Regions from separate parts of the Auritidibacter ignavus genome, predicted to be linked through region 2. Evidence: riboswitches for the same ligand, from Rfam matches in the RefSeq annotation. Region 2 holds a riboswitch; each other region holds the start of a gene.

Region 1 (2,196 bases), 710 kb from region 2:
GTGCCTTGAGGCATGGCCGAGTACTCACTCCCTGCTGCGTGCCACAGCGTTGTCTCCAGACGTCACGGATCTGCACGACGTCAATTCAGGGACTATTCTAGCCAGAATGTGAGCCAGTATTGGTGTGATTAGCGGGAGGAATAGCCACGTAACTTATCTAGTTGGCGACGTTCTTTCTTGGTCGGTCGCCCGGTTCCGCGTTCGCGATAGGGTACGGCAAGTAAGTGTCGCGGTATGGGTTCTGGAGAGTGGTCAACATAGTGTTGGACGGCCACCGGGGCCCCAACGCGTCGGGAGAGCAAACCGGTGACTTCGAGAATGCGTTCGCGACCGGGTTGACGGAAGCTCACGGTATCGCCGACGTGGACTTTTTGGGAGGGTTTGACGGATTCACCGTCAATTTTCACGTGCCCGCCTTTGCATGCTGCGGTGGCTGCCGAACGAGTTTTATACATCCGCACCGACCAGAGCCAGACGTCGATGCGCACCGCTGAGGGATGACCAGTGGCAGTGGAGTTACTCATTGCCTTCGGCAGTCTTCAGATCTCGGAAAGCTCGGCGGTGTCGCACCAACGGTGAGGTTTGCTCGGTGCTGGAGGCCAGACCGTGGACTTCGAGAAGGACAATGTGGTGGTCGCCAGCTGGCAATTCGGCGTAGACGGAGGTGTCCAACCACTGGGCGGCTCCCTGAAGAAAAATAGAACCGCGTTCGGAATAGCGCAAGTCCAATCCGGCAAACCGGTCCTTACTGCGTGAAGCCAGCTGGGCGCAGATGTGAGATTGGCGTGACCCCATGATGGAGACACCGATGTGATCGGCTTCCCGCATCCGGGGCCAGGTGCGGGAGTGGTTCTGAATGGCAAAAGACACCAGAGGCGGTTCCACGGAGACACCGACGGTGAAGGAGGTGGCCACCAAACCTTCTTTAACCCCTTGAGCGTATCCGGCTAACGCCACGACGCCGGTGGGGTACTGTTCCAGGGCGTGACGCAAATTGTGAGGTGAGATGTCCTGAGTGAGGTCGGCACGTAACTCCGAAAATACGTCAAAGCTGGTCGCGGTCATCACAAACTCTCTGTGTTTTGTGTGCGCCCCGAATTCCCCGAAGATGAGCTAAACTCGGACGCGGTACTTGCCACTGTGGGGTATCCACAGGACCGAATCGTCACCTGGAGCACCCCACTACTCGCGAAGAGGGTTGCCGTTCCATCAGCCAGGGCTGTCAACGATGGAAACTCGTGATTCACGTTGTCTCAATGATCTTTAGCTTAGGCATTGAAGCCTGTGGGGTCAATTCGATAGGTCACGTGATGTCATGCGTGGTCAGGGTTCGGTTCCTGGCACTCCAGCGGGTGCGTCACCCGCTGGATAAACAGGCAAGCGTCGTCCAGCACCTCATCAGCCACGGGATATTTGCTCCCGGAGGTGAAGATCCCGTGGGGGACCCCGTGTAGGTGCCGGAATTGCACATCGACCCCAGCCTGGACCAGAGAGTGAGCGTAGGTGACGCCATCGGCGACGAGAGGGTCCAAGTCAGTCGAAACGATAACTGCCGGGCAACAGTGGGGCCCAATCTCTGCGTGCAGGGGGCTCAGCCGTGGATGAGATGTGATGTCGGGGTCGCTGATGTAGAGGGAGACAAACTAGTCCATTGTGTCATCGACGAGGGGGAGGCCTTCGGTGAAGATGCCACGGGGTCAAAAGGTAGTGCTCCAGCCTCTCGGACCCACTCACAGACGGTCACCACATCGTTGAACGCGGCCGGGAATTTGTGCTCTGGTGCCCGACGGTAATCCACCGCGATGACAGGGTAACCGGTCCGGACCGCCAGTTGCCGGCGCAAGCCGTCGTGGGTGTCGAGGCTACCCATGACCCAGCCCCCGCCGTGTGCGAAGAGCGCTACCGGACTCGCTGCCGAGGCATCGGTGCGGGGTTCGTAGTATCGGGCCGTGATGCCGTTGACCTGGAATTCGTCGACCGATGCAACGGGAACTTGGTCAAAACCGACGGCCGCACAGTTTTTTTCGTAGGTCTCACGAAGTTCAGGAATAGCGAGCAAGTGAAAGGGTTGAGCTCGGCCTTCCCGGAACGGGCCCAGCACCTTGCGAGCCTCGGATGAAACCTAGCGTGCTTTGTAGCGGTCGTGGTGAGCCATAGCTATACCACCGTGTAGTCCTGGAAGTGCGGAGTCTTGAG
Region 2 (2,196 bases):
CCAGGGCGCTGTCTAGAGACCTGGCGGCTTCGATCACGGTGGCGCGGGCGGTGAAAGCCCCGGCACCGAGGCGCCCGACGGTTTCGAGGATGAGCGGATCGTCACGGTAGGGCACGCCCAGACCGGTGTTGAAGGTACGTTTGCGGTGCCGGACCCCAGAAGTGGCGTCGTGAACTGCAGCAGCCCCGATGCCGGCGGAGACGGCCAGTAACACCAACTGGAAGAAGGTCGCTTCATGGTGGGCCTCGGGCGAACCAGGGACACGTGGTAAGACGTGGGTGGCCGGAACAGTGATGTCGGTGAATCGTGCGGTACCGGTGGAGGTCAGGCGTTGACCGAACCCGTCCCAGTCATCGAGGAGCTCCACCCCGGGATCATTGACCCCGACCACCGCGAATCCGCGACCTTCTTGGGCAGATCCGTCGGGATTGTAGAGGGTGGCCGACACCCGGGTATGACTGGCGAAAGCCGACCCGGTGGCGTAGTACTTCGTGCCGTTCAGGATCCCGCTACCGTCGGGGTGCAACGAGAGCGAGGTGTTGAGCGTGCCCAGGGTGTTCCCGCCGATTTCGGTGGAGGCGTTCCCGACGGTGACCCCGGACAGCAGTCGCTGAAACCACGCTGCTCGTTGCGGTTCAGGCAGAAAGTACAGGGATTCGGTGAATCCGGCGTGGGAGCGGTATTGGTGGGCGATATTCGCATCGGCGGTGGCTAGATCAATCAGCAACCGCGTAAAGGTTTCGATGCTCACCCCGGGGCCGCCGTATGCGGTGGGGACCCGCAACACACTGAAGCCGGCCTGGTTGAGCTCGCGGATCTCGGCGAAGGGCAAAATGCGTTGCTGTTCCCGCTGGCTAGCACCAACAGCGATCGAGTCAAACAGTGGGGCGAAATAGTCTTTCAGGCTGTGATAGTCCGAGACGGTCGGAACATGCGGGGCCACGGGGGTGGCCGAGATTGCGACGTCGTCGTGAAATGTCCGGGCAGAAGGCGACACAGCGAAGGTCCTTTCCATCGGAACTGGCATTAGCACCTGGGTGGCCTGAACGGCACCCCTGGTTGCTGTGGCGTCATCGAGCCAGCTCTCTCAGCCACTCTGGATGGTCTGGGCCTCACTGTAGTCAGTGACCATGTCACATCACAGGTCATTGAGAAATGTGACGTGAACTACTCGCCCTGCCAGGACTGGTGCAGGGTTAGTTCTTGCTGTATTTCACCAACCGGACGTTGACGAACTCTTTGATGCCGTACGGTCCCAGCTCACGCCCGAAACCGGAGCGCTTGACACCGCCGAAGGGCAACTCTGCGGCGGTGGTGGAGGTTTCATTGATGAACACTTGGCCGGTGTGGATCTGATTTCCCACCTCAGCCGCGCGCGCCGGGTCGGAGGAGTGGACGGTAGCGGTCAAACCGTAGGGCGTGTCGTTGGCGAGCTTGATGGCTTCTTCTTCACTTGCCACCGAGTAGACCATGGCCACCGGGCCAAAGAGCTCTTCGGAATAGGCCCGCATCTCGGGGGTGAGCCCGGTGAGCAGAGTGGCCGGGTACCAGGCCCCCTCGCGGTCTTCGGGCGCCCCTCCCACGTGTGCGGTCGCACCGTGGTCGATGGCGTCGCGGACCTGAGCGTCGAGATTCTCCAACGCTTGCTGGGAAGACATCGGTCCCATGGCCGTCTCCGGTTGGGTGGGGTCGCCCAACCGGACTTGTTCCACGGCGGTTTTCAGTTGTTCCACAAAGTCGTCGTAGAACTCCTCGAGCACAATGAGGCGTTTAGCCGCGTTGCAGGCCTGGCCGGCGTTACCAAACCGCGAGGTGGCAGCCAGCTCGACGGCCTGGGGCACGATGTCGCGGTCAAGCACGATGAAGGGGTCGTTACCACCCAGCTCAAGCACCACTTTTTTCAGGTGTTTACCGGCGGTCTCGGCCACCGCTGCCCCCGCCCGGTCAGAGCCGGTCAGAGACACACCCTGGACCCGCGGGTCGGGAATAACTCGCTCGGCGATCTGCTCGTTGGAGGCGTAAATATTGACGTAGGCGCCCGCGGGGAATCCGGCCTCGTGGAAGATCTGCTCCATCACTTCGGCCGATTCCGGACACTGCGGGGCGTGCTTAAGCACGATGGTATTTCCGGCCATCAGGTTCGGCCCAGCAAAACGGGCGACCTGGTAGTAAGGGAAATTCCAGGGCATGATGCCC
Region 3 (2,196 bases), 1.1 Mb from region 2:
CGGTCAAGGACGACTCAGCGACATTCGTTGCCAGAATGATGCGCTGATGGTTGGCTCGGGAGAGTACCCGGTCCTGTTCCTCGACGGTGCTTGACCCGGTCAACACGAGGGCTTCAGGAAGCTGGCGTTGTACCGCGCGGATCTCGGCGACACCGGGCAGAAAGACCAAAACGTCTCCCTCGGTGCGGGCACTGGTCTGGGCCGTCGTCTTCGCAACGTGGGCGAGAAAATCTGGAGTGACGCCACGGTCGTCCAGCGCGGTGGGGGGCTGAGAGAATTCTTCGGTGAGGGCATAAATCTCGGTGTGGGCGGTGAATAATGCAGCATCAAAATAGTTCACCCACTGTTGCGACTGCGCAGTTGCTGACATCGCCACGAGTTCCAGGTCATCGCGTCGTGGTAAGAGATCGCGGATAAATGCGGCGGTGAGGTCGGTTTCTACGGAGCGTTCATGGATTTCGTCGATCACCACCGCCGAATCATCATCCAGGTCCGGATCACGCAACAGACGACGGAGCAACACTCCCACCGTGACGAACTCGATCTGAGTCTGTGCTGAGACCTTCGCATCGCCCCGAACGGTATAACCAATGTGGTCCCCCACGGTGGTGCGAGTGAGCTGTGCCAGTCGCCGTGCTGCTGCCCGGGCCGCAACCCGGCGCGGCTGGGTCACCACGACCTTGAGACCGGGCTCGCGGTGCTCGGCCCTGGCCGCCAACAACGGGGGAATGATCGTGGTTTTACCCGTACCCGGAGGTGATTCCACCACCGCGCGAAGCCGGTGCGGTAGCCCGAGAAGTTCTTCGACTAATGACGCGGCCGGTAACCCGTGGCCGATCTGTGGGAGGGCGTCGTGGAAGGACAATGAAGAACTGGTCATCCCTTGTAGTCTATGGACTCGTCGTTGGTAGGCAGAACCAGTGCAGTCTCCGATGTGATCAGACCTGGGATGAAATGACCGCCCAGATCTGGCAGAATACTTTGTATTGGTCACGAGTGTCAGTGAAACAGCCCCGGCTTGCTGACCGGCAACCCTCCACCGCGGTGGGGTGCCCCGGGTGAGGACCAGGCGCGAACCACAATGGTTCGCAGCAAGCGCGGGTCCACCGTGCTCTGAACGCTGTCTGCCGGCACGGTGTCAGAACACGAGTTGCGACCCCTGAGACAACAGGAGTCAAACCCCATGGGTCAATCACAGCAACCAGACAGCACCAACCCCAACACCTGGGGGCTAGCCACCAAACAGATTCACGCTGGGATTCCGGAGGTAGCCGACTACGGTTCCACCCAGCTTCCCATTCATGCCACAGCGTCCTATAACTTCCCGACTTTGCAGGACGCAGCCGATCGTTTCGCACTCTCCAGCCTGGGCCAGATCTACACCCGCATTACGAATCCCACCACCGACGCGGTCGAACAGAAGGTCGCCGCACTGGAAGGTGGCGTGGGGGCGGTGATGACCTCCTCCGGACAGTCCGCGACCACCCTGGCCGTTCTCAACCTTGCCGGTGCGGGAGATTCGGTGGTGGTGTCCGCATCACTATATGGTGGCACCCAAAACCTGTTCAAACACACCCTACCGCGACTCGGGATTGAAACGATCTTTGTTGACGATCCCGATGACCTTGACGCTTGGAAACAGGCCATTAAACCCAACACCAAGGTGCTCTTTGGTGAAGTGCTGGGTAACCCGAAAGCCGATGTGCTCGATGTGGAAGCGGTGGCAGATATTGCCCATCAGGCGGGGCTCCCCTTGATCGTGGATTCGACATTGACTCCACCGCCGGTGTTCCGCCCGTTCGAACACGGTGTGGATATTGTCGTGCATTCGGCGACCAAATACTTGGGCGGTCATGCCGCGGCGCTCGGCGGGTTCGTCGTTGATTCGGGCCATTTCGACTGGACAGCCGACCCGGAAAAATTCCCCTGGTTCAATACCCCCGACGAGTCGTATCACGGCGTGGTGTTCGGCACCGATTTTGGACCCGATGGACCGCTGGGTGCGAATCTCTCCTATATTTTGCGACTTCGCACCCAGCTGTTGCGCGATCTGGGCAGCGCAGCCAGCCCATTCAATGCTTGGATCGTCAACCTCGGCCTCGAGACCCTCTCCTTACGTGTCTCCCGCCATGTGGAATCAGCGCTGACGGTGGCGCACTGGCTGGAAGACCATCCCTTAGTTCAGCACGTGGCCTA
Region 4 (2,196 bases), 160 kb from region 2:
CTGCCTCGATCGGCCCGGAGCCGAGTTGATTGATGTTCTGTTCGACCAGTCGAGCGAAGTACGGGATGGCATTGACCGTCAGCGGAACGATAGCCGCCGCTGTGCCGACCGTGGTCCCCACCAGCAAACGGGTGAAGGGAATGATCGCGATCAGCAGGATCAAGAACGGGAATGACCGCACCGCATTCACCAAAGCCGATATCACCTTATGCAAGTGCGGTGAGGGCGAAATCCCGTCGGGCGCGTGGTTGACCAACCAAATTCCCAACGGAGTTCCGAGCAACACCGCAATCGGGATCGCGACCCCGATCATAACGAAGGTCTGCAACAGTGCTGTGGTGAGTTCGGGAAGGAGCTCGAGGATGCGTTCCATCTCACTCACCCACCTTCTGCAGTGCCAACTCCGCGGCCTCTTCCACCACGACAGGAACATCCGGGGGCGTACTCCGTCCCTTCTGTACCGAGATCCCTTCAGAAAGCAGGTAACGCCCGATCGCGGTCTGAGGCTGGAAGGTTGCGGCCCGCAGGTCATCGGTGGTGAATTGCTCCACGATCGAGCCATGCTCCATGACCGTCACGTCATCGGCCAGGGCTTTAATCACTTCCATTTCGTAGGTCACCAGCACAATGGTGATCCCCAGTTGAGCGTTAATATCAGCCAGATATTGCAAGACCGTGGCAGTAGTGAACGGATCCAATGCCGAGGTTGGCTCATCGCACAACAACACATTCGGCTGGGTGGCTAGCGCCCGCGCAATCGCAACACGCTGTTTTTGGCCACCAGATAGCTGCGCCGGATAGGCCCTAGCCTTCTCCGCAAGATCCACCAAGTCGAGCGCTTCCAGCGCCCGCCGGCGACGCTCACGTCGGTCTTTCACCCCGGAAAACGTCAAAGACTGCTCGACATTGGCCAGCGCTGTGTGATTATTGACCAGGTTGAACCCCTGGAAGATCATCCCGATCTGATGGCGACGCTGACGCAGTTGCTCAGCGTTGAGCTGTGTCAGCTCCTCGCCATCGACCCACACCTGCCCGGCCGTGGGCCGTTCGAGCAGATTGATATTGCGCAACAGTGTGGATTTACCGGCCCCCGAAAAACCGATAATGCCATGGATCGAGCCCCGACGTATCTCAAGGCTGACGTTATCGACTGCGGTAATCTCACCACCTTTGAACGTTGTGGTGACGTGACGCAGAGAAATCATAGGAATCCTCCATCGTAGCTGGCATTGGCACCTTTGCCTCATATGGCGGGTTGCCTCGACGTCTTCGAGCCAGGTCTCTCGGTCGATCTGGATGGTTACCGGGCTAGTCTGACACACCACAATGAGGCTGTCATGACCGCTGTCACATACACGACTTCAGAGATCGACGAGCCCGTTCAACCTCAATACAGACCCAGAGATGACTCCGTAAGACGCCACACTGCACGCTATCCACAGTCACAATCGGCGGTCTTATCGTGTCCTCAGGAATCGATACTATGTTCTACATAACGAATGACAGAGCATATTATCAAACAACTGATCGATGATGGGAGGTGTGCACGATGACGGTCACTGACGCACCGCGCGCCCGCCACCCATTGTCATTTTTGGATCTCGATGGCGTGGCCGGGGCCTCCATGGGAGATAAGGCCGCCGCTGCTCTGGTCTTGCTCAAATCGCTGGGGCAGGACCTGGCCGCATCGGACGCTTACGAGAAATTCGCTCGCTACACTCCCGAAACCGCGAGCGCAGACTGGAACTCGTCGCTCGCCTCCGCCCCGCAACAACATGACTCCACGCGGTTAGTGGAACCTGACAACTACTGGGACTCGTTGCCGGAAATAAACCATGTGGCAGAAGCCTTGCAGACTGCGTTGGCCGGGGCCCAGACGCTGTTGAGCGGTCATACCCAACGCGCCACGGCGTCCAGTGCCGATCAGCAGGATCTTTTGGGCGTTCCCGAGGGCGCTCGTGGTTACCGGGATGGCCGGAAGTACTTTACCGAGTCTGTCGGGATCGGAACTCGAGAAGCCAAACAACGCCAGCAACGCTCCGAATTCATCTCCGGCGGTCCACCACCGATCAGTGGCGGCCCCGAGATCCCACCGGAGTTTCCCGCAGCGACGAAGGCCTTCAGCATTGGGTCGATCAGCACAGAACACTTGGACCGGCTCATTCGCCTGGTCAATGATGTCAAGAAGTATGCCCG

The links. Region 2 has a riboswitch for S-adenosylmethionine ahead of QDX22_RS10295 (acyl-CoA dehydrogenase family protein). Riboswitches for the same ligand answer to the same signal wherever they lie in the genome.
Region 1: it holds a riboswitch for S-adenosylmethionine, as region 2 does, so the genes downstream of both, QDX22_RS07125 (flavin reductase family protein) here and QDX22_RS10295 (acyl-CoA dehydrogenase family protein) in region 2, are expected to answer to the same signal.
Region 3: it holds a riboswitch for S-adenosylmethionine, as region 2 does, so the genes downstream of both, QDX22_RS05145 (O-acetylhomoserine aminocarboxypropyltransferase/cysteine synthase family protein) here and QDX22_RS10295 (acyl-CoA dehydrogenase family protein) in region 2, are expected to answer to the same signal.
Region 4: it holds a riboswitch for S-adenosylmethionine, as region 2 does, so the genes downstream of both, QDX22_RS09525 (methionine ABC transporter ATP-binding protein) here and QDX22_RS10295 (acyl-CoA dehydrogenase family protein) in region 2, are expected to answer to the same signal.

Annotation. Positions count from the first base shown of each region.
Region 1 covers NZ_CP122564.1:1,555,176-1,557,371, reverse strand. The annotation lists gene QDX22_RS07135 (cold-shock protein) at 1-14, opposite strand, end outside; gene QDX22_RS07130 (RNA-binding S4 domain-containing protein) at 129-524, opposite strand; gene QDX22_RS07125 (flavin reductase family protein) at 517-1,065, opposite strand; SAM riboswitch class IV at 1,124-1,244, opposite strand; gene QDX22_RS07120 (alpha/beta hydrolase) at 1,314-1,586, opposite strand; gene QDX22_RS07115 (alpha/beta hydrolase) at 1,592-2,101, opposite strand; gene QDX22_RS07110 (flavin-containing monooxygenase) at 2,158-2,196, opposite strand, start outside.
Region 2 covers NZ_CP122564.1:2,261,915-2,264,110, reverse strand. The annotation lists gene QDX22_RS10295 (acyl-CoA dehydrogenase family protein) at 1-997, opposite strand, end outside; SAM riboswitch class I at 1,009-1,107, opposite strand; gene QDX22_RS10290 (NAD-dependent succinate-semialdehyde dehydrogenase) at 1,197-2,196, opposite strand, start outside.
Region 3 covers NZ_CP122564.1:1,135,783-1,137,978, reverse strand. The annotation lists gene QDX22_RS05150 (ATP-dependent helicase C-terminal domain-containing protein) at 1-880, opposite strand, end outside; SAM riboswitch class IV at 989-1,104, shown strand; gene QDX22_RS05145 (O-acetylhomoserine aminocarboxypropyltransferase/cysteine synthase family protein) at 1,184-2,196, shown strand, end outside.
Region 4 covers NZ_CP122564.1:2,097,116-2,099,311, reverse strand. The annotation lists gene QDX22_RS09530 (methionine ABC transporter permease) at 1-373, opposite strand, end outside; gene QDX22_RS09525 (methionine ABC transporter ATP-binding protein) at 375-1,205, opposite strand; SAM riboswitch class I at 1,212-1,303, opposite strand; gene QDX22_RS09520 (HNH endonuclease signature motif containing protein) at 1,550-2,196, shown strand, end outside.